One region of the Bacillus sp. MUM 13 genome, then DNA from elsewhere that is predicted to be linked to it. Evidence: riboswitches for the same ligand, from Rfam matches in the RefSeq annotation. Region 1 holds a riboswitch; the other holds the start of a gene.
What was found. A riboswitch is a leader RNA that binds a small molecule or an ion and turns the genes downstream of it on or off. The one in region 1 is predicted to bind FMN.
Positions count from the first base shown of each region.

Region 1 (11,912 bases):
ACAACCTACGGAATAAATCATGGAAGCTTGCCACTTTAGCTTTTCTCGATCTCTAAGTGCCAAACAACTAGATAGCTTTAGCTTTATTATAGAATCTTCATTTTGAAATTTTATGGTTAATTGAGCTAAGAACATTAAAAGACCGAATGAGAAACCCATAAGAAAGATGGAAGAAATGTTAATTTTATCGAAAGCTTTACTAGGGTCATCAAATCTTGGCGACTTGGTCAACAGGATTGAAGTGATTACCGAAATTGTTGAAGCGGAACAAGGTATATTAGATGGGCAGGAACAAGATAAAAATAGTTTAGTGTCCAAAGAAGAAGGCATAAAAGGAACTGAAGACATTCCTAACATATCAAAATGATTACAGCGGATCCGTCACGTAATAAAATTGTTCAAATATGGTGCGTCAGGATAGAAGGTTAATACCTTTCTTTCTCTCTAGTTTGGTTTTTACAAAAGGAGTCAACAGTTAAAGAAGAAAGGGTTGCTTCAGCTGTTACAGCAACCCATTGTTTTTATAATATATCCTTTAATTCAGTATCAGAATAAATTGAGATGAAGACAACTGCATTGCGATCACCAATGTTTTTCACGAAGTGAGGGACACTCGCATTCCAGCTAAAGGAGTCACCTTCTTCTACAATAAAGGAGTCCTCTCCTTGTTCAGCCAGAACTTTCCCTTCTAATACTAAATGACATTCTTCTCCCTCGTGTGAATTTGGCTCCCCAATGGAGGCTCCGGGTGGGAATTCAACTATCATGGTTCGCAGGCCCCCCCTTGACGCCAAATGCTCTATCTTTAGGTTATTAAACGAAGAATTTGTTCGTTCATTTTGTCTGACAACACGCATGTGTTGTTTTTTCTCTAAAAGTAAATAAGGCAAAGGAACCCCTAGAAAATTTGCAATGGTACTTAGTGTATTAATGGAAGGTGAAGTATTATTGTTTTCAACATTGCTTATGAAACCTTTAGAAAGACCTGTTCCTTCACACATTTGAGCAATGGTAATTTTCTTTCTGTTTCGTATGGCTCGAATTTTTGTTCCAATATCCAGCTTAATCACCTCTAGTGTTTTTTAAAAAGAAACTTATTTATATATTAGCAAAAAAAACATTGACATTCTACCTGATTCGCTGTTATTTTATAGATAACAAATATTCATAGAAGGAAACAAATGCGCAGTAATTATTTTTTTGATCTTTTGTTTCTTAATATGAATATTTATTCTTCATTAATAAAAATTTATGTTGGGTTTCTTTATAGTAATAATCCAAGAAGGGATGATGTAATTTGAATTCACCCATGATTTATGAACTGCACAAACCATCACAGGTTGAGCCCGATAAAACCTATCCTGCTATTTTTGTCATGCATGGAATGGGTAGCAATGAACAAAATATGCTGCCGATAGTCGAGGGGTTAGAAGAAAGGTTTTACATTTTTAGTGTTCGCGGCCCATTATCTCAACCGCCGGGCTTCGCCTATTTTTCCATTCAAGGATATGGAAAACCGCACAGGGAAGTATTTGACCATGCAATCATCCAGTTGACTGGTTTTATTGATTATGCAACTGAACAATATCCGCTAAATCATGATCATTTATATCTGCTTGGATTTAGCCAGGGAGCCATTGTATCCATGACGCTTGGCTTAACATTAGGAAATAGAATCAAAGGAATTGTTGCTCTGAGTGGATATATTCCCGGATTCGTCAAGGAAGAATACAGTATTCAACCTGTTGATCAGCTTTCTTTGTTTATTTCTCACGGCGAACTTGACACCGTTCTGCCTTATCAATGGGGATTAGAAAGCAATGAATTCCTTCAGGGATTAGGTGCACAAGTAACCTTTCAATCCTATTCTGAAGGGCATACAGTTTCCTTAAAGAACCAAAAAGATTTTACGAAATGGATCCTTAATAATTTAAGTCAATAATAAGAAGATAATGGAGGAATAGGACATGCTGCCGTCTTTATTTGTGGCTCACGGAGCACCACTTTTAGCTATTGAAAATAATGAATATACTCAGTTTTTACATTCGTTAGGCAAAACACTTCCCAGGCCCAAAGCCATTGTACTGTTTTCGGCACACTGGGAATCATCTGCTCAAAAGGTGAGTGATGTAGATGAATTTGAGACAATTTATGACTTTGGTGGATTTCCAGATGCTTTATACCGCATTAAATATCCTGCAAAGGGCAAAAAGGAAGTCACTCAGGATATTACAGACAGTTTCACAAAACTGGGTATTCCTTATGAAGTTGATTCCACACGCGGATTAGATCATGGAGCCTGGGTAGTTCTCAAGATGCTTTTTCCCAATGCAGATGTCCCGGTCATTTCAATGTCTGTAAACGCTCATCTTAAGCCAGAGGAGCAATATCGAATTGGAAAGTCACTAACAAAACTCAGAGAGAAGGATATCCTTATTATTGCTAGTGGAGGAACTGTCCATAACTTAAGAGCCTTAAAAATGGGTAACGATGATGGATCAATAGATAAATGGGCTCTTGATTTCGATGATTGGCTAGGTAAGCATATAAACAATTGGGATTTAGAATCATTATTTAATTATGACTCGCTGGCTCCTGCTGCTGATATTGCAGTACCTTTATACGGAAAGGAACACTTTATTCCAATCTTTTATGCTATGGGGGCAGCAGATCATGAAAGAAATGCCAGACTATTGCATCGCAGTTATCGATACGGGAATCTTAGTCATAGTGTTTGGCAGTTTGGATTGTAGTAAATTTACTAGGAGGAAAGAAAAATGAATAACAATTTTAAAATAAGCAGTTTACTTTTAAGAGTCGTATTAGGAATAACTTTCTTTATTCATGGATTAACCAAATTCCAGGGCGGAATTGAAAATACAGTTGGCTGGTTTGAAAGTATTGGACTGCCTGGATTCCTGGCTTATGGAGTTGCTGTAATAGAAATTGTGGGCGGTCTTGCCTTAGTATTTGGGTTGTTTACGAGGTTTGTATCTGCTTTATTTGTCCTGCTAATGGCAGGAGCCATCGTAAAGGTGAAATTAGATGTAGGTTTTTTAGGAAATGGAAAGATGGCCGGATATGAATTGGATTTGGCATTCTTAGCAATGGCAGCATCTCTTGCTATTACCGGATCTAATGCTTATGCACTGGATTCCTTTATTTTTAAAGGACAAGAGAAGGAAAAAACAACATCTATCATCTAATTCCTTGAATAAGCACTATTAATAAGGCATTACTTCATTTCCAGAGGTAGTGCTTTCTTTTTGTCATTTATTACGTGGAGGGATAGCATATGCCGATTATTCAAATTACATTGATTGAAGGCAGAGATCAAGAAACAATTGAAACATGTATACGTAATGTTGCACGTACTGTTAACGAATCGCTTGGGGCTCCTATGAAAAGTATTCGTGTTATTGTGAATGAGGTTCCCAAGAATCGTTTTGCGGTGGGAGATATGCTAAAAAGTGAGATGCTGGAATAGGGAGGGTATCAATGCTTAACTACAGGGGTATTGCTCAAAGCTTAATCAAAGCTGAGAAACAAAAACAAGCAATTTCTTGTATTACCGATCAGCATGCAGATTTTAATCTAGCAATGGGATATAAGGTACAACAGGAACTGGTAAAGTTAAAAATTGACTCAGGCCATAAGGTAACGGCCTACAAGATGGGCCTTACCAGTCGGGCAAAAATGGAACAAATGAAAATCGGTGTCCCTATTTACGGGTACATTCTTGACTATATGAATGTCCCAAATAAAGGTCAAATCATAATGGAAGATTTCATCCATCCCAAGGTGGAGGCTGAGATTGCGTTTATACTTGGGGAAGATATTGAAGGACCAGGTATTACGGGTGAACAAGTTTTAGAAAAAACACAATGGATTCTGCCTGCCCTTGAGATTATTGATAGCCGATATGAGAATTTTCGGTTTCAGCTACCCGATGTGATCGCCGATAACACTTCTGCATCAAGGGTTGTTATGGGGAGTCGATTATATAGACCTCAAGATTTTGCAGTTGATTCGATTGAGGCAACCATGGCCATAAACGGGGAGGTAAGAGCGTGCGGGAAAAGTTCAGCGGTCCTAGGTAATCCCGCAAACTCTGTTGCGATGTTGTCTGCCATGCTGCATGAGGAAAAAAAGGGGAAGATTAAAAAGGGTTCCGTCATTCTGACAGGAGGAATGACGGAGGCTGTCGTCTTAAAGAAAGGTGACCATGTAATAACGGAATATAATCAAATGGGTCAAGTGTCTTTTCATATTCATTGAGCTAAGAAAAGGTAAAAAAATGAACACCTCTGTGTAATTTCTTTTGCGATTTTGGTGAGATAGTTGTTTGAATTTGGAATGCTTGTCAACCCTGAATTTTTGTTTAAGGTGTATTTTCAATTTGAAGGGAAACCAAATATGAAAAGGGAGCGATGCCTTACAACTTTGCATTGCTCCCTTTTCATATATTTGCTTATACTAATTGTTAGTTTAACTATTAATCATGTATATACGTGGATTGCCATATACGTTTCGTTTTCAAATGTACTAAGCATAAATGCGCTAAATCCGCACGAACAATTTTCCTGAAAATCGAAGGAGTGGGAGCGGAGTCCAAAAAAAACAGCAGGAACCTGTGTACAGTTCCTGCCGCTCTGGTTTTTTAAAGCTTTGCATATTTTGGATGTGCTGTTTTTACTAGCTGCTTTCCAAGGTTGGTTCCTTTGAAGAGTCCCAGAAAAGCTTCTGGGGTATTTTCGAATCCTTCGATGATTGTTTCTTCATACTGAAGTTTTCCTTCTTGCAGCCATTTGCCTAATTGGGCTGCTCCTTCCTTGAAGCGGGAGGCGTAATCTCCAACTGTGAAGCCCTTCATTAAGGCACTAGTTTTAATCATTGCCGTCTGAATGCGGGGACCAAGGTCTTCACCCTCGACGTTGTAGGATGAAATAGAACCGCATAGCGGAATTCTTGCATTCTTATTCAATAAAGTAAACACAGCATCTGTTATTTCGCCGCCTACATTATCAAAATAAACATCAATTCCGTCCGGACATGCCCTAGACAATGCTTCCCGAATATTTGAGGCTGTTTTATAATTAATGGCTTCATCAAAACCAAACTCGTTCTCAAGCAAGCTGATTTTCTCTTCTGAACCAGCTAACCCTACAACGCGGGCTCCTTTAATTTTGGCAATCTGGCCAACAACGGATCCTACTGCCCCGGCTGCGCCTGAGACTACAACCGTTTCGCCTTCCTTGGGCTGCCCAATATCCAGCAGTCCAAAGTAAGCCGTTAATCCTGGCATCCCTAAAATGCCCAAATGGGTTGTAACCGGTGCAACAGATGGATCAATGGTCCGGATTTCTTTTTCGCTCACCACTGAATACTCTGCCCAATTTAGATTTCCGATCACTACGTCTCCCTGTTTGAAATGTGGAGACTTAGATTCTGCCACTTCGGCAATCACTCCGCCAGAAATGGGTTCATGAAGCTTAAAAGGAGGAATATAAGATTTAGTATCCTGCATTCTTCCCCTCATATAGGGATCAACTGAAAGATAAAGAGTTCTGACCAATATTTCGCTTTCCCCGGGAACCGGGATTTCACGTGTTACAAATTCAAAGTCCTCGACATTAGGCAACCCTTTTGGACGGTTTGCAAGCTGAATTTCTTTTTGGTCCATTGTACCCATGTTATAGCCTCCCAGCTTATATTACTCTTAAATTAGCAAGAATAAAACGATGGCATGCAAAGTGTTAGTTCTACCAAAAAGCCTAACATTTTTAGAAATGCAGAGTCAAAGCATATGCAGGAAAAAACTTGCCAGTGTGTGCAGACATTTTCTAAAGGTTCGAGGAAGTTCATGATCAATAACTAGAAGACGCAATTTTATTCATTTGGCTCTTTTCTAAAAGATTATTATTATTTGAGACGATTTCATTGTTAATCGGGTTTATTGGGGCGTTCTGGAGCGGAAATCAGCCCTCATGTTCCTTAGAGCAAAGTTTACGAAAACAGCCATTCATTTAAAGGGAAAGCAGGTGAAAAAAAGTGATTGCAGAGAGAAAGAATCTAATAAGATCGATTATTCCAGGATGGATATTTATAGGGGGAGTTTTGGTTAATATATTAGCCGGCCAGTCATATAGCCTATCAGAACTAAAAGGTGAAGACGGTGCCTGGCTTGCTGGGGCGGCCATAATCCTGGCAGGGGCAGGGCTTCCTGCAGGGTATATCATTTATCAAATCAGCATGTTTTTCGGATCGGTTTTGAAAAATAGGAACTTCTATTACAGCCAGGAGTATGAGCTTGAGGTGTTTTTCTCCATTCATGTGAATGGAGAAAAAATGAGAGTGAGGCACAACAGGCTTCTTGAAACTGCGGGTGATTTAAGAGCTGCGTCCTGCAGTCTTCTTCTTGCATTAATTGTAAATCTGCTGATTGGTATCTTGTACTTCAAAAATTTTGATTTTGCCTTTTGGATAAGCGCAGCAGTCAATGCAGCAATTCTGCTGATTGTTTATCTGAATCAGAGACACTATATGGGGAATCTGGAATACTTCAAGAAAAGAATTCATCATGAATATAGCTGGCTGAAGTAAGGCAATAACTGCTTTATCGAGTCTTCAGTGTAGAACAGGGATATAAATTCCTTGTTCTTTTTTTAGTATGGTGATAGTATTACAGGTAATCAAATTTGACCAGTCTGAAGGGTAACAGAGCATGGCTGTTTTTGCTGGATCTGTTAAACGGAAGAGGAAGTGCAGGTTTGTTTGCAGTACAAGAAAGTTCATAAATACGCAGTCCTTCGGGGTCGGGTGAGAATCCCAACCGGCGGTGATGAAGCAATTCTAAGCCCGCGAGCCTGAATAAGGCAGGATTTGGTGAAATTCCAAAGCCGACAGTATAGTCTGGATGGGAGAAGGACATATGGAAAAAAAAGACATAAATCGCAAGGTCTGGAGCAAAAAAATCTTTTGTAATAGGCTTATTTGGTTATGACTAAAAAATCCATATTCTCCCTTAAAACCTCTTAGGAATCCCTGAGAGGTTTTTATTTTTTCAGAAGGACCTAAATGGTCCAAACATGAAAAGAGGGTGAATGAATGAACGATCAAGAGTATATGGAGATTGCTTTAGGTCTTGCTGCTGCGGCTGCAGGCCAAACTTCGCCTAATCCGGCGGTTGGTGCTGTCATAGTCAAAGATGGGGAGATTGCCGGAATGGGAGCGCATTTGAAAGCCGGGGAAGATCATGCAGAAATACATGCTCTTAAAATGGCTGGCGAAAAAGCAAGGGATGCCTCCATGTATGTAACACTGGAGCCGTGCAGCCATTTCGGAAAAACTCCTCCATGTGCAGCTGCTCTAATAAAGGCGGGAATAAAAAAAGTGTATATATCTTCAGCAGATCCTAATCCTCTTGTTGCAGGAAAAGGAATCAAGATGCTTGAAGAAGCAGGCATAGAGGTTCATAGCGGACTTTTATCAGAAAAGGGTGACGAGCTGAATGAAGTGTTTTTTCATTTTATCAGGACCGGCACACCATTTGTCACGATGAAGCAGGCTGTGACTCTTGATGGAAAATCTGCTGCAGAATCGGGTGACAGCAAGTGGATCACTTGTGAAGAATCAAGGCTCGACGTTCACAGGGAAAGAAGCCGGCATGACGCTATCCTTGTTGGAATTAATACGGTCTTAAAAGATAATCCGCGGCTGACGAACAGAATAGAACGGGGAGCAAGGCAGCCCGTCCGCATCATTCTGGATACTCATCTAAGGACGCCTATAGATTGCGCGGCAATAATAGATGGAACGGCTGAAACCCTTATTATTACAGGTTCAGAGGCTGAACAAAAAAATATAGATCGCATACAGTCAGACAAAGTTAAAGTGTTGAGAATGCCATCTGATTCTATAAAAATTATGGATGTATTGAAGATACTGGCGAAACGGGGAATCACTTCTCTTTATGTAGAAGGAGGCGCCGAAGTGAATGCCAGCTTTTTGAAGGAAAAGGCTGTAGGCCGCATGATAACGTATATCGCTCCGAAACTTGCCGGCAAAAAAGCTCACGGTATGTTCGGAGACCTGAATGTGAAGATGATGACTGATGCATATTCCCTGGATTTTGAGAAGGTGGAGAGAATCGGGAAAGACCTTAAAATTACATCACGTTTAAAGCAGGTGGAGAAATGTTCACAGGAATCGTAGAAGATATCGGCACTGTTGGCGGTATAAAGAAAGGCCGAAACAGTATGGAATTGACCATACTTTCAAATAAAATTACACATGACATGCATCTTGGTGACAGCATTTCGGTCAACGGGGTATGTTTAACAGTTACAGAATATAAGAGTAATTCTTTTACGTTGGACGTGATGCCAGAAACGGTAAATGCTACGTCACTGATTAATCTAAAAGCCGGGTCACCTGTTAATCTTGAAAGAGCCATGGCTGCGAACGGCAGGTTTGGAGGGCATTTTGTTTCCGGACATGTGGATGGAACAGGAATGATAGTGAAAAAACAGCATAAGGAGAATGCCGTTTACTATGTAATTGAAGTTCCTGAATATGTGTATAAATACTGCATTCCAAAAGGCTCAGTTGCCATCGATGGTGTGAGTCTGACTGTCTTTGATCTATCTGAAAATCAGCTGACCATATCCCTGATTCCGCACACTCACAAAGAAACTGTATTAGGGAGAAAAGCGCCGGGAGAAATTGTCAACATTGAAGCGGATATGATTGGAAAATACATGTACCATCAAAATAATCGGGAAAAACAGACTAAAACGTCTGTTACTTACGAACTGCTGGAGAAAAGCGGATTTTGATAAAAAGGAGCTGATTGATATGCTGAGCAGTATTGAAGAGGCACTAGCGGACATCGCAGCCGGGAAAATTGTCATTGTAATAGATGATGAAGACCGTGAAAATGAAGGTGATTTTGTAGCCGCAGCAGATAAGGCCACTCCAGAGGTCATCAACTTTATGGCGAAATATGGACGCGGTTTGATTTGTACAAGTATCTCTGGAGAATTAGCGCAAAAGCTGGACCTGCATCCTATGATTGGAAAAAATACCGATCCTTTTGGAACAGCATTCACTGTGAGTATTGATCACAAAAATACATCAACAGGAATTAGTGCTTATGACCGTTCGCTGACAATCCTTGAACTTCTCAATGAAAATACTGTTCCAGAAGATTTGAAGCGGCCGGGCCATGTTTTTCCTTTGATTGCAAAGGAAGGCGGTGTCCTCCGCCGTGCCGGACATACAGAAGCTGCCGTTGATTTAGCAAAGCTTTCAGGAACTGCTCCCGCAGGGGTTATTTGTGAAATCATGAATGAAGATGGAACAATGGCAAGAGTGCCCGATCTGGCTATTATTGCTAAAGAGCATGGACTAAAGATGATATCAATCGCGGACCTCATTGCATATCGCAGAGAAAATGAGCAAAGCGTGAAAAGAGAAGCGGAAGTGAAGCTTCCGACATCATTTGGCGATTTCAGGATGATTGGCTATTCTAATGCCTTTGACCAGCAGGATCACTTTGCATTAATCAAGGGTGAAATCGATCCTGATAAGCCAGTGCTTGTCCGTGTGCATTCTGAATGTCTGACAGGAGATATTTTCGGCTCGCACCGCTGTGACTGCGGACCGCAGCTGCATGCCGCGCTGGCACGGATCGAGTCTGAAGGAAATGGTGTGCTGCTTTATATGAGGCAAGAAGGGCGCGGCATCGGCCTGATGAACAAACTTAAAGCTTACGAATTGCAAGAACATGGCTATGATACGATTCAAGCCAATGAGAAGCTTGGATTTCCCGCTGAGCTGAGAGACTATGGAATTGGAGCTCAAATATTAAAGGATCTCGGCATCACGAAAATGAGGCTTATGACGAATAATCCGAAAAAAATGTCAGGCCTAACCGGTTATGGACTTGAAATAACAGAACGTGTGGCAATTGAGATTCCGGCAATTAAAGAAAATGAACACTATCTGCACACAAAAAAAGTGAAAATGGGGCATCTGCTGTCATTATAGGAGGAATAAAAAATGGGTAATACATTTGAAGGAAACTTAGTAGGTTCAGGATTGAAAGTTGGAATTGTGGTTGGAAGATTCAATGAATTCATTACAGGCAAACTGCTTGGGGGAGCACTGGATGGCTTAAAGCGTCATGGTCTTAATGAAGAGGACATTGATATCGCCTGGGTTCCTGGGGCTTTTGAAATCCCGATGATTGCAAAAAAATTGGTCAATACAAATAGATATGATGCAGTCATTTGTCTTGGTACAGTGATCAGGGGTGCAACTTCCCATTATGACTATGTTTGCAATGAAGCAGCAAAAGGCATTGCTTCTGTTTCCCTTGAAACAGGAGTACCTGTGATATTTGGGGTACTGACTACAGAAAATATTGAACAGGCTATAGAACGCGCCGGTACGAAAGCTGGAAATAAAGGCTACGATTCTGCTGTTTCAGCCATAGAAATGGCAAACTTGCAAAAAATGATAGGTTAAAGAATAAAGAAGAATTGGATAACAGAGGATAACTTTATCCCTTGTTATCCAATTTTTTTATTGTAAAGTTAGCTGAATTATTATAAAATTTACATGATTCTAAAATTTTTAATGGAGGTGAAAGAGATGAATCATTCTATTTTGCGCGAGCAATGGCTGGACTTTATGTATATTTGCCGTGCAATTTTTCATGAGGATTGTAATCAAGGGGGAAGTCTGCCTTTTTTACAACTGAATACATGAAACGGAATGATTAGAAGTCTCTTCACCCTTAACTTATAGAATGGGAAAAAGAGAGCTTTTTGAGAGCTCTCTTTTTTTTTAACTGGCCGCGGGAAGAAGCTGCAAACTTCTTTCCTGCGGTCTTTTTTATGTCCGGAAACTAAAATATGGCTTTGGGGGAACGCCCTGAAGTTCTGTGTTAAGTGCAAATCAGCAGGCAAGTTTGGCAGAGCCTGAAATAAAGAAGAGAAAGGGAGTCATAAACATGATTCTTTGCGGAATGAATCAGGTCAGCAAAATGTACGGAGGCAGCATGGTCTTTGAAAATTTATCACTGGAGATAAAAGAAAAAGAGAGAATCGGTCTGGTCGGTAGAAACGGAGGCGGCAAGACAACGATTTTAAAATTATTAGCCGGTGCAGAAACGCCTGACTCCGGTTCTATATTTGTGAAAAAGGGATTGAAAATCGGGTATTTGTCTCAGCTCCCATCCTTCCCCGAAAATACGCAGGGCAGGGATGTTTTAATGTCTGCCTTTGATGAGGCCATTTCAATTTATGAAAAAATGAGTGAGTATGAGGAATCCATGGCATCTGAAATCGATGAGTCTGCTTTATCACGTAAGCTGGAGGAATATGGCTTCCTCCAGGAACGATTTTCACTTCTTGACGGGTACAGCATGGAGGCCCAAATATCAAGGATTGCGAATGGACTTGGCATAGAGAGCTTACTGAATTCCCCCTTTTTATCACTCAGCGGAGGGGAGCAGACCAAAATATGCTTAGGGCTCATTTTGCTTCAAAAGCCGGATTTATTGCTGCTTGATGAGCCGACCAATCACCTGGATATTTACGCAGCAGAATGGCTTGAGCGATTTATCCGGGAGTATGATGGGGCAGTGGCTGTTGTTTCCCATGATCGTTACTTCCTTGATGAAACAGCAACGAAAATCATTGACCTAGAAGACGGAGAAGCAACTGTATATCATCAGAATTACTCAGGTTTTGTCATTGAAAAAGAAAAGAGGCTGCTTGAGGAATTTCAGGCTTATCAGGAGCAGCAAAAAAAAATCAAGAAAATGAAGGATGCAATCAAGAGATTGAGAGAATGGGCCAATCAGGCGAATCCTCCTAATGAAGGTTTGCATAAAAGAGCAAGAA
Region 1 is NZ_MLYQ01000038.1:123,132-135,043, reverse strand. Features, by position in the region: gene BIV59_RS11720 (PcsB-like coiled-coil domain-containing protein) at 167-367, shown strand; gene BIV59_RS11715 (helix-turn-helix domain-containing protein) at 522-1,061, opposite strand; gene BIV59_RS11710 (alpha/beta hydrolase) at 1,298-1,942, shown strand; gene BIV59_RS11705 (dioxygenase family protein) at 1,968-2,753, shown strand; gene BIV59_RS11700 (DoxX family protein) at 2,778-3,206, shown strand; gene BIV59_RS11695 (2-hydroxymuconate tautomerase) at 3,296-3,487, shown strand; gene BIV59_RS11690 (2-keto-4-pentenoate hydratase) at 3,499-4,278, shown strand; gene BIV59_RS11685 (NADP-dependent oxidoreductase) at 4,661-5,692, opposite strand; gene BIV59_RS11680 (BA5345 family protein) at 6,052-6,603, shown strand; FMN riboswitch at 6,802-6,932, shown strand; gene ribD (bifunctional diaminohydroxyphosphoribosylaminopyrimidine deaminase/5-amino-6-(5-phosphoribosylamino)uracil reductase RibD) at 7,108-8,214, shown strand; gene ribE (riboflavin synthase) at 8,196-8,837, shown strand; gene BIV59_RS11665 (bifunctional 3,4-dihydroxy-2-butanone-4-phosphate synthase/GTP cyclohydrolase II) at 8,857-10,050, shown strand; gene ribH (6,7-dimethyl-8-ribityllumazine synthase) at 10,063-10,530, shown strand; gene BIV59_RS24415 (RAxF-45 family protein) at 10,624-10,773, shown strand; gene abc-f (ribosomal protection-like ABC-F family protein) at 11,018-11,912, shown strand, end outside.

Region 2 (11,912 bases), on a different contig from region 1:
TTTTTGAATTTGTTTACATGCATGTTTTTGTACAATTACTAAGAGGACTGCCAAGCACCCTCCTCACACGGGCTGCGGCCAGATTTCGCCTCTGGCGCCCATCCTCAGAAGCAAATCATCCCCAATAGTACAGAATGCAGTCATATACTTTAACAAAGCCAATACTTTAATTGAAAGTCACAGTGTGATTCTGGACATGAATGTGATATCATCCAAGTCACCCAGTTTGCCGGAAGCTTCTTCGTTAAGGCGTTTATCGAAGGATAATACCATAATGGCTTCTCCGCCCGCTTCTTTTCGGCCTACCTGCATAGTGGCAATATTCACATCATGGTCTCCGAGTATTTTTCCCACTCTTCCAATAACACCGGGGCGGTCTCTATGCTGAATATAAAGAAAATTCCCCTCGGGATGGAAATCAATGTTAAAGCCGTTTAAGGTGACAATTCTTGAATGATAACCCTCTATGTGCGTACCGCTAATGCCCAGCAGCCCTGTATCTCCTTTTGCAGTGACGGTAATGAGATTTGAGTAACCGGAAGTTTCAGCCGCAATCTTCTCCCCGATAGTCACTCCCCGTTCTTTTGCCACTAAAAGGGCATTCACCTCATTGACGGGAATATCTAAACGGTGTTTGAAAAAGCCGGATATTAAGCTTTTTGTCAATATTGAGTGATCAAAATCAAGGTCGCTTCCTGCGTAGGTAACCGATATCTCGTGAATTCCTTCCTTCATGCATTGTGAAACGATAGAGCCCATTTGCTTTACAAGCTGATAATACGGCTGTACTTTTTCGAATAATTCCTTTGATATAGCAGGAAGATTTATTGAATTGGAAACAGGATTTCCATTTAAAAACAGCAGTACCTCCTGAGCGACCTGTGTTGCCACATTGAGCTGAGCTTCTTTAGTTGAAGCACCGAGATGCGGAGTAGCGATGACAGAATCCAGCGTTAGCAGCTTATGACCAAGAGGAGGCTCTATAGCAAATACATCTATGGCAGCACCGGCAATGTGGCCTTCCTGTATCAGGGTATACAAATCATCTTCATTAATAATGCCGCCGCGTGCGCAATTCAGAAGATATACACCTTTTTTGCATGTGCTGAGATTTTCTTTGTTTAATAGATTCCTAGTATCTTTTGTCAATGGAGTATGGACGGTAATGATATCGGCTGTTTTCAGCAGCTCCTCAAGAGATAAAGAGAGGACGCCCATCTTTTTAGCGCGTTCCGCTGTCAAAAAGGGGTCATAAACCGCTGGTGTCATGCCAAACACTTTGGCTCTTTTGGCAATTTCACTGCCAATTCGCCCCATGCCCACGATTCCCAGTGTTTTTCCGTATAGTTCAGTGCCAGTGAAGGATGAGCGTTTCCATTCTCCATTCTTAAGGGAAGAATGAGCCTGTGGAATGTGGCGCATTAATGAAGCCATCATGGCAAAAGTATGCTCAGCAGTGGACATGGTATTTCCGTCTGGTGCATTTACAACAACGATGCCGCGCTTAGTAGCTGCCGGGACGTCGATATTATCAATGCCTACACCTGCACGTGCAATGATTTTTAAATTCGGCATACGATCCATTAATTCTTCTGTGACGGTTGTCGCGCTCCTGACCAGAATCGCATCAACCTGATCAAGCTCTTCTTCTGCTTCTGTTACTGTTTTGTTTATGAGAAGGATGTCCGGCGCCTCAAGAAGAGGGCCTAGTCCTTCGGGCTTAATAGCATCTGCAATTAAAATATGATACACCATGTACACCTGCCTATAAGAATTTTCTGTCAATTTTACAGAAGGTTTTACAAACTGTCAATTTAGTAAATACAAATGTAAACGCTTAACGGAATTATTATGCTGGAAAGATAATTTCGGCAGGGCCTCAGAAAGGCTGTCAGCAGAAGAAATTCTGCTTCCAAAGGGGAGCTGATGAAAAAAAGAAAATATATTTTTTAAATAAAGTTATGTTAAAGCTTTATGCTGATACTAATTACTGACTGAAGGGGGATTGCGGGGAATGTTTGGGGCTGCCATACTTCCCGCCTGAACGTAAGCCAGCAAGCCGAATCTCAGGGGCACTTTATAGAATATAATCAAATGACTTTTCAAGAAAAAGAAAATCGTATATAATCTAAAAGTGTAAGATAATTTTATAGGTCTATCTTCGGGGCGGGGTGAGATTCCCCACCGGCGGTGATGAAGGATTAACCTTCTAAGCCCGCGAGCCTTAGGGCAGGATTTGGTGAGATTCCAAAGCCGACAGTATAGTCTGGATGGGAGAAGATGGAGGTTCCGGCAACGTTCAAAACAGCATGTCTGCTGAACGTTTGTTTGCTGATGCCGCTATTTATCCCTTTAATTTCAATGTGAATTAAAGGGTTTTTTATTGGAATCTGCAGGCAAAAAAGGAACCAATCCTCTTTTTCGTGGGGTAGACACAAAAAAGAAGGAGAGAGAACTATGAAAGAAAGTAAAGTTAAAAAAATGGTCACAGTGGCGATGCTCGGGAGTCTGGCATATCTTTTGATGCTGCTGAATTTTCCGTTTCCCGGTTTGCCTCCATATCTGAAAATCGATTTCAGTGATCTTCCAGCTTTGGTTGCTGCCTTGATTTTTGGGCCATTGGCCGGCATTCTGGTTGAATTCATTAAAAACCTGCTGGATTTTGTCGTGATTGGAAGCCCTACAGGTGTCCCTGTTGGACATATTGCAAATTTTGTAGCAGGAGTTGTTTTTGTTCTTCCTGCATATTATATCTATAAAAAAGCGAGCTCTAAAAAAGGAATGACATTAGGGCTTGCCGGGGGAGCTGTTTCGATGGCGATCCTGATGAGCCTGCTGAATTATTTTGTCTTTCTTCCGGCGTATACGATGTTCATGGGATGGGCGGCAATGTCTGGCGAACAAACAAGACAGCTTGTAACGACAGCGATCCTTCCGTTCAATATGATTAAGGGTGTATTAATGGGGATTGTATTTATGCTGCTGTTCACACGCCTTCACCCCTGGATCAATAAACAGGCACGCTATAAAAATGCTTAAATTTTGCAGGAAAAGCCGAAAGCATAACAAGCTTTCGGCTTTTGTATGCAGTAAGAATTTTTCCTCAGAGCTCATTGGGAACATAAATGGATAACCTTAAAAAGGCTGCCGGATTTGTTGGCAGCCTTTAGACTTATCGGTATTTTTTTGTCTCTGTCCTAATATCCCTAAAGCATAATGTTTTAGGCTGTTTTCGTAAACTTTGCAGCTACCTGAACCAGTGGCTGTTTTCCTCTCCAGGATGCTTCGCTTTCCGCGGGGCGTGCGCTGAGCCTCCTCAACTTGCGTCTGCGGGCTCTCACCTGACACGCTGATCCCGCAGGACTCTCCGCACCTTCCGCTCCAATCAACCTGCTATAACAATCGATTTGCCTCGAGAACTTTTTAGGAAGCAACAATCTTTGGGAAAAGAGTTCTGCATAAATATAGGCCCGGAATCCCGGGCCTGCTTTAATCACAGTGTTTCTTTGAATATTTGTAAAAACAATTGATTTCTTTTCTCCTGTTCTTCTTTGGAGGAGAGGTCATACTTTTTCAATAAATGAAATACTTCATTTAGCTGTTCCTGGCGAGATTCCATTGCAGTAAACTGCTTAAGCCCGTTTAAAACATCTTCTGGCAAAAATTTTCGCTGCTGTTCAATTTTTAGTTTTATATCCGCTTCACTATGATTCAATTTGCATTCGCTCATTTTAATTTCCCTCCATACCAATTTTCCTTCGATACTGAATAAGATTAGACCAAAAATGATAAAAATGAAACTTATCTGCATTTGTTTCGTATTAATAAATAGTACTGTTAAAGCTCTATGCTAAGCAGAGCTTAATAGATATAATTCTTTTTCGAGGTGAATTCATGTATACACAGACTGCCCCTAATTATATGCCATCCGTGCTTCGCTCTTTTGCTTTATCACTGGCCGTTTCCGTTATTGGAATGGCAGCGGGGATGTATATTCCGCAGGCGCTGTTTCTCCCTCTTGCCCTTCTTGAAGCGGCCATGCTGATCGGCGCCTTTATCATGAGGAAGAAACAATCCATAGGATATACTTTCCTTTATCTGTTCACTTTTATCTCTGGCATTACAACCTATCCGATCATTGCCCACTATATTGCCGAATCTGGAGCTAATGTGGTATTAATGGCCGGAGTTACTGCTACTGCAGTTTTTGGCGGGTTGGCACTTTATGCATCAGCCACTAAACGTGACCTTTCTTTTCTCGGCGGATTTTTGTTTGCTGCCCTTCTTGCTTTAGTGGTACTGGGCATTTTTAATATTTTTTCCCCGCTTAGCTCAATGGCCATGCTGATTTATTCTTTTATTGGAATATTAGTATTCAGCGGTTATGTTTTATTTGATATCAACAGAATGAAACACTACGGAGTAAGTGCCGAAGAAGTGCCGCTGATGGCTTTGAATCTGTATCTGGATTTCATCAACCTTTTCATAAATATCCTTCGTTTCTTTGGGATCCTCTCAAACGACGATTAAGGGACAGTTTGAAGAGTAACATTAAACAGGAAAAAAACACAAAAAAACCAGCTTTCCCAGAAGCTGGTTTTTTTGTGTTTACCAAGGCAGGTCAACGCCAAACGTGCTTGCAATATCCTGGGTATCTTTTCTTCTGTTTTTTCGCAGTTCAGCTCGCGATTTGGCTGTCTGATAGAGGCTTTTCTCCATTTCTGTCTGCGGAACAACTTTAGGCACAGGCTGCGGCTTGCCGTCTTTGTCAATTGCAACGAATGTTAAAAACGACATTGCACAAAGGTTCCGTTCTCCAGAAAGCAGATCTTCAGCCACAACCTTTACAACAATTTCCATAGAAGACCTTCCGGTGTAAGTGACAAAAGATTCAAGACAAACGGCATTTCCTTCAAGAATAGGGTGCATAAAATCCACGGAGTCTGTAGATGCAGTAACCACAGAATTCCTGGCATGGCGCATTGCAGAAATTGCCGCCACATCATCTATGTAAGCCATTAATTTGCCTCCGAACATTGTCCCGATGTTATTCGTATCGGGGGGAAGCACCATACTGGTTTTAATCACCAGTGAATCACGGCAATACTTGATTTCTTCCATATTTTCAATCTCCTTTTTCAACGTAAGTTTTTCTCTATTTACATTATACTAAAGTAATTTACCTATGCCAAATAAAGGCTAATATAACTCTAATTTTACCTTATTGGAAAAAAATATTTAAAAATCATTTTCTTAGTATATTTTATGAACTCTTATTTTTCGCTCCAAATAATCACCTGGCAATATTACAAATGCTATGAAACGAGGGAGGATTCCCGCTCCAAAATGCACCCTTTCCACGTGGCGGGCGGAGAGCCCGCAGGAGTCTTCCACCTTACACTCCAGAACTACAATTCTGAAGAGAATAGCCTATAATAAACACTTTATTAGATTCTTGATTTGGTTTCTTCTATTTGCTGAAGGTGCCGCTTTTCGTGCAGGCCCACAAATGGAACCCATTGCTTTAAGCTTAAGTCTCCAAAAAGCGGGTGCCTGAATGATTTTTGGTTCAAATCTTCTTCACTGGCGGTTCCTGTTACTTTAATAAAATCCATTCTTGATTGTTCAAGCTTCTTTTTCATTTCATCCAGAGAAATATAGGAATCCCCAGGAATGACAAAAGGAGGAGCATCAACCTTTGTTGAACGGTCTGTTGTCATTTCTATCGGTTTAGGGGAAACTTCCTTTTTCTCATTGCCTGCAAGTGAAACTGAAAACGACTTGGTTATAGACCGTTCCATCAAGTATAAATGCTCAAGAATCTGCATAATGCTCCATCCTCCGCCTTCTGGCACTGCATTCAATTTTGACTGCGGTAAATTTTCAACACTTTCCAAAACGGATTTTCTGATAGCATCATTTTCATTCATTTATATCTCCTCCATTTGCCTCTTTTTTTACATACAAAGCTTTCCAACTCTATAAAACTGACATGCTATAGCGGTTTGCTCAGCAAAATATTTCCCTTAGGCGTCTGGCTTTTTTCATCAGGTTCAAGCGTGATGGCAATGGTATCCCACTTATGGCTGCGGAATGAATCCAGCTTAAATACGACTCCTCCTTCACCAGAATCGTTTGGCACAAAGGAACCGGCACGATATGGCTTTCCTTTCTCCAAAAGCCAAACCTGATAAACTTCTTTTCCTTTCATTTTATCCAGCTTATCAGCATGCACCACCAATTCTAAACTGGTATCATTTTTGATCATAAGTGCCTTTGCATTTGACTGAATGTGATCTGATGCCTTTAAACTCACAGCTTTTTCAACTTTATCAATGGCATTTACCTGTTCTGTTGCAGTGTTTTTCTGACTGCCGCTGTTCACAACAGCATAGACATTCCCAAGAAGAGATAAAAACAGGGCTGCCGCAAGCATTGGCTTTAACCAATTATTTTCACGTGCAGCTTTTTTCGCGGGCTCTGCCGCTGGTTCCTCAGTAAATACATTCCCCAGAATACGTTCCTTCATGCCAATTGGCGGTTCGATCGGCTCAGATGCAAATGGCAGGTCTTGCATAAGTCTTTGCCACTCGTCTAATTCATTACGGCATTCTTCACATCCTGTAAGATGCTTTTCAAATCTTTTTTTATCCATATCACTCAGTTGGCCATTCATATAATCCAAAATTGGTTCACAAGTCTTTTTTTCCAAGGTATTCCCCTCCTTTATATCCAAATGCATGTAAATGTTTTTTTAGGTGTGCAAGCGCAAGACGGATCCTTCCTTTTACCGTACCGAGCGGCAAATTACAGGAATCTGCAATCTTCTGCTGTGATAATCCTTTAAAATAAAACAGTTCCACCATTTTCTGCTGCTCTTCCCCAAGCTCTGATATTGCTTTCCTGAGAATGCTTCCGTTTTCTCTCCACTCCGCTAGATCTTCAACACTCGGATTATCACTTGGAATGGTATCCTGATTTTCAAGTACTGCTGATTCCTTCTTTTTTCTTAGCTGATCAATGCAAGTATTTCGGGTCACCGTCAGCAGCCAGCTTGAAAACTTCCCTTTTCCTTCATCGTAATATCCTTTTCCGGCCCATAACTTAATAAATACCTCTTGGACAATTTCTTCAGATAACTCACTTTGTCCTGTCATTTTGTATGTAAAGGAAAACAGGAGTTTGGCGTATCGGTCATAAATAGCTTCTAAAGCCTTCTTATCGCCGAGCTTCATTTTTTGATATAGCTGTGCTTCAACATCACTCATATATATCTCCTTTTTCTTTATTCATCCCACCTGATTATAACAGTTTTCGTATAACTGTCTTTTGTAATAGTTTTACAGATAGCCTATCAAAATTTGACTTCAGCCAATATAACGATTTAAATTGAATTTCAGATGCATATAAATAGAAATTCACTTAAAATTGTTTACCGAATAAGGAGGGAACAAGTTGGCAAGCCATATTCCTTTTAGCCATAGCGGCCGCAGTGCAGCGAGTGCAGCTCCTTCTAAAGGAAGCATTTGGAGCATGCTCAAGCAAATGTTTCGGAGGGTGCAGTCCAAATGGATTTATTTAATCGGCATTGCTCTTAGCATGCTTTCTATATCATGCCTGGAGTTTGTCATTCCGCAAATGACTCAGTACACGATCGACAAACTTATTCCAGGCAAGCAATTTCACCAATTGATCATTATAGCGCTATCTATACTTGGCGCAGCCATATTTCTCGGTATCTTGAACTACTTTAACACCTATATGGTATCTGTAATTGGCCAGCATGCCATTTTAGATCTTCGCAACAATATGTACAGCCATATACAAACACTTGATATGAAATTTTTTGATAAAAACAGAACCGGTGACATTATGTCCCGCGTCACAAACGACGTTAATATTCTTCAGCAGCTGATATCATCAAGCATGCTTGCGGTATTCACTGATATTGTTACATTCTTCGCCATTGCCGTTTATATGCTTTTTATAAACTGGAAGCTTACGGTTGTTTTATTGCTGACATTTCCGTTCATGATATATTTCACCCGTTCATTTGGAAAGAAAATCAGAAGGTCTTTTCGGACTGTGCAGGATTCGGTTGCAGATGTCAGCAATCAGCTGCAGGATTCCATATCCGGAATGAGGCTGATTCAATCCTTTACAAACGAAGAACATGAGTCAGCGCGCTTTGGAGAAAAAAACAAAGAAAACATGTCAGCAAATCTTAAGTCAGTTCGTCTAAGGGCTTTGCTTGGCCCTATCATCGACTTATTTAATAATATCGGACTGATTGCCGTCATTGTAATTGGGGCATGGCAGGTGATGACCGGCCATTTTACTATAGGGTCCATTGTGGCTTTTATGGCCTATTTAAGGCTGCTTCAAAGCCCGGTGCGTAATTTCAGCCGAGTGATAAGCACTGTTCAGCAATCCGCTGCGGCATATGAAAGAATTACAGAGATACTTGAAACCAAACCTGTCATTTTTGATAAAAAACAGGCAATAGAACTTCCGCCGCTTAAAGAAGGCATCGAGTTCAAAAATGTGCATTTTTCTTATGAGGAGAATGTTCCTGTTATTAAAAACCTCAATCTTAAAATCCCAAAGGGGCAGCTCACTGCACTTGCTGGTTCCTCAGGTGCCGGAAAATCTACAATTGCCAGTTTGCTTGTAAGGTTTTATGACCCCATACAGGGATGCATTCAAATAGATGGTTATGACCTTAGAGATGTTACTTTAAAATCACTCAGGGGCCAAATAGGGATAGTCTCTCAAGATATCTTCTTATTCAATGGAACCATCAGGGATAATATCGCCTATGGAAACATTTCAGCAAGCGACCAGGAAATAATGGATGCGGCAAAGGCCGCCAATGCACATGAGTTCATTATGGCATTCCCCAAAGGCTATGATTCTCAAGTCGGGGAAAGGGGTGTGAAACTATCTGGGGGGCAAAAACAGAGAATTGCCATCAGCAGGGCTTTATTGAGAAGCCCGGAAATCATTATTTTAGATGAAGCGACCGCCTCTCTTGATACCGAGTCCGAGCATTTAATCCAGGAAGCTTTGTCACACCTTTTGATAAACCGGACAAGCATTGTAATTGCACACAGGCTATCAACGATAAAAATGGCTGACCAAATTATTGTCATTGAAGATGGGCAAGTCGCAGAGTCCGGGACTCACAGCCAATTGCTGGAAGCAGGCGGCAGATACAAAACATTGCATAATCTGCAATTTCCAAACAAGGGCATAAAAGAAAACAAAAAATAAATGCCTGTCCCATTGCAGTCACAAGGCGGCATTGCTTCAGGAGCCAGCTGCTTACACTTATTTAAACTCCAACATGCAAACAAGCACATGCTAATTGGCATGTGCTTGTTATTTATCCTAAAAACGCTGGACTTCAAGGATTTTTCTCGTTATTAACTCGTATCCCTTTTTATTCGGATGAAGAGAATCACTAAAGTATTTACTTTTTTCTATGTGTTTAAAGCAATCGTTTGTTGGTACATACTTCATTTTAGTATGTTTATTCGTTTCTGCCAAAATGGAATCGTTCCAGTCATCAATTTGCTTTTCAATTGAATGGCTGGCGGGATACGGGTTATAAAGCCCCAGCACCAATATTGGAGCCTGCTTATTTTCACTCCTCAATATGCTCAGTATTTTATGTAAATGCTGGATGTATACTGGCTTTTCTTTGCGAATATTGTTTACATGCAAAGGAGAAAGGTCCCCGCCATTGCTGTTCAGTAAATCGTTCGTCCCGATGAAAACAATCATACTTTCTGCTTCTTTTAATTTTGTCCTGATTTGTAAATCATCCAGCTGGTTTAAAACTCCATCAGTTTCCTGTCCATATATACCGTAATTCCATACATGAATATTTCCTTTTGAACTGCGGGAGTTAACCTTGTCCTCAAGCCTGCCAGCATATCCTTCTTCCTCCCTGTCTCCATATCCATATGTAAGAGAATCGCCAAATGCCATCAGCACCCGCTCGTTTTTCCCTTTATTAAAAAAATGCACCTGCCATATCAAACATAAAATTGAGAGAAGCAGAAGCCCCCAAGCCATTACTTTCATGATAATCTCCTTTTAAGTTTGTCTAGTATGCTTTCATATTCATATACCCTTTACTCAAAAAACAACACCGATTATTCACAGACCCAAAAAAACCATAACACAAGCTGTTAAATATTGACTGGCACACAAAAGGAAAACTCATGTATAGTAAAAAAGGGTAAGCGCCTGTTTAAAGATATCGAAATAAAGAAAGGCACGGGAACAATTATGACTAAATCCATTTTTTTTAAAGAAGCTGCATTAGAAGACCTTCCGGCAATTGTTGATATTTACAATTCGACCATTGCTTCCCGCATGGTTACAGCAGATACCTCACCTATAACCATTGAATCCAGGATTTCCTGGTTCCATGAGCATTCCATGAATAAAAGGCCATTGTTTTTGATTATGGCAGACCAAGAAATAGCCGGCTGGTTAAGTTTTCAATCCTTTTATGGCAGGCCTGCTTATGAAAGTACAGCTGAGCTCAGCATTTATATGGACAGCCGTTTTAGGGGGATGGGCATTGGAAGGCTTTGCCTCGAAAAAGCAATAGAAATATCTCCTCAATTAGGCATCAAAAATCTGCTTGGCTTCATTTTCGGACACAATCTGCCTAGCCTGAAGCTATTTTCTAAATTCGGGTTTGAACAGTGGGGGCATCTTCCGGGAGTTGCAGTACTTGACGATGAAGAAAGAGATTTAATAATACTCGGAAAAAAGATAACAGCACCAGCCAAAACGAACATAATGTGACGGGCTTTAGTGATTTTGAGCTAGCATTTTCTTTTTTGGCATACATATATCATTTCCTTGGTGTTCTCCGGTTAAAGGGATTTTATCCCAAGAACAATAGCTGTGAAGAATGGAGAATCTCAGCTATTTAATAAACGCACCATTTCTTTGGGAAATACCTAGCTTAAGGAAGTGCTGGCTTCTGAATCATCAGGAGACTGAACTATGGAACAAGGCAGGCTTATTTCCGCCCCAGGGTGTTCGCTTTCCGCGGGGCGGGCAGTGAGAGCAATCTCACAGCTGCTCCCTGATTTCCTGTCTCTTCTATTTAGCGGGTATTGAGGCATTAAACTTAGCTGAATAATAAAAAAGCAGCGCTGATAAGGCAAACGCGGCTTAAGTGAATTCTATCCATTTTTATTTGGTGAATATTTTTGCCGCCGCTGTTCCTATAAGCGAGGCTATCGCAACAGCAGCAAACAAAATGCTATACCCCATGACGGTCCAGCCATCTGCAGTCAAGTAAGATACTATTGCTGCGATTAAGGATAACGTTGTTAAAATCAAACCCGGCAGTGTAAAAGTTTTCTTAGATGGATATTTCTTTAATAAATAGGACGCTAAAGCTGCAATGACAATTATTAAAATAACGGTTATAATGATCAGGTTTTGAATTTCTCTCCACCCCCTCCAATGTATAATATTTTCCACACCATTTTAACGTGTAATTTTTTAAAAAATAAATCATAAAATCAGCAGTTTCCGGGCTTAAGAGACCCGCCGAAAATCTGCGTAAAGCTAATCGTCCCTTCGCTTCCATCACTGCCAAATTAAAAGGATTTAAGTGAAAGGATTCTTCATCTGATTCTACCGTATAAATGAAGCCATTTTTCTCCGACCATGAATACGCTACACATTTACGGTTTCTTTTATATATTTATCAGTTAAAAGGACTGAGTTTAGCAGGGAGTCTAATTCCTGGCTGGCTTTTATGGTTTCTTGACTTGTAAATCCCCAAACACCTGCAATCCTGATCATTTCCTGGCGTTTTTTTTCAATAAGTGCATCCACAGCTTCCATACAAATCATCCCCCTGCTTCCCTTTCATT
Region 2 is NZ_MLYQ01000015.1:3,096-15,007, reverse strand. Features, by position in the region: gene serA (phosphoglycerate dehydrogenase) at 178-1,752, opposite strand; FMN riboswitch at 2,154-2,286, shown strand; gene BIV59_RS05120 (ECF transporter S component) at 2,458-3,039, shown strand; gene BIV59_RS05110 (group-specific protein) at 3,494-3,730, opposite strand; gene BIV59_RS05105 (Bax inhibitor-1/YccA family protein) at 3,895-4,530, shown strand; gene BIV59_RS05100 (acyl-CoA thioesterase) at 4,609-5,121, opposite strand; gene BIV59_RS05095 (DinB family protein) at 5,448-5,930, opposite strand; gene BIV59_RS05090 (anti-sigma factor) at 5,996-6,712, opposite strand; gene BIV59_RS05085 (RNA polymerase sigma factor) at 6,693-7,268, opposite strand; gene BIV59_RS05080 (ABC transporter ATP-binding protein) at 7,456-9,273, shown strand; gene BIV59_RS05075 (GDSL-type esterase/lipase family protein) at 9,391-10,089, opposite strand; gene BIV59_RS05070 (GNAT family N-acetyltransferase) at 10,297-10,824, shown strand; gene BIV59_RS22685 (YesK family protein) at 11,221-11,514, opposite strand; gene BIV59_RS05065 (aspartyl-phosphate phosphatase Spo0E family protein) at 11,713-11,883, opposite strand.
Region 2: another riboswitch for FMN. It lies ahead of BIV59_RS05120 (ECF transporter S component); the one in region 1 lies ahead of ribD (bifunctional diaminohydroxyphosphoribosylaminopyrimidine deaminase/5-amino-6-(5-phosphoribosylamino)uracil reductase RibD).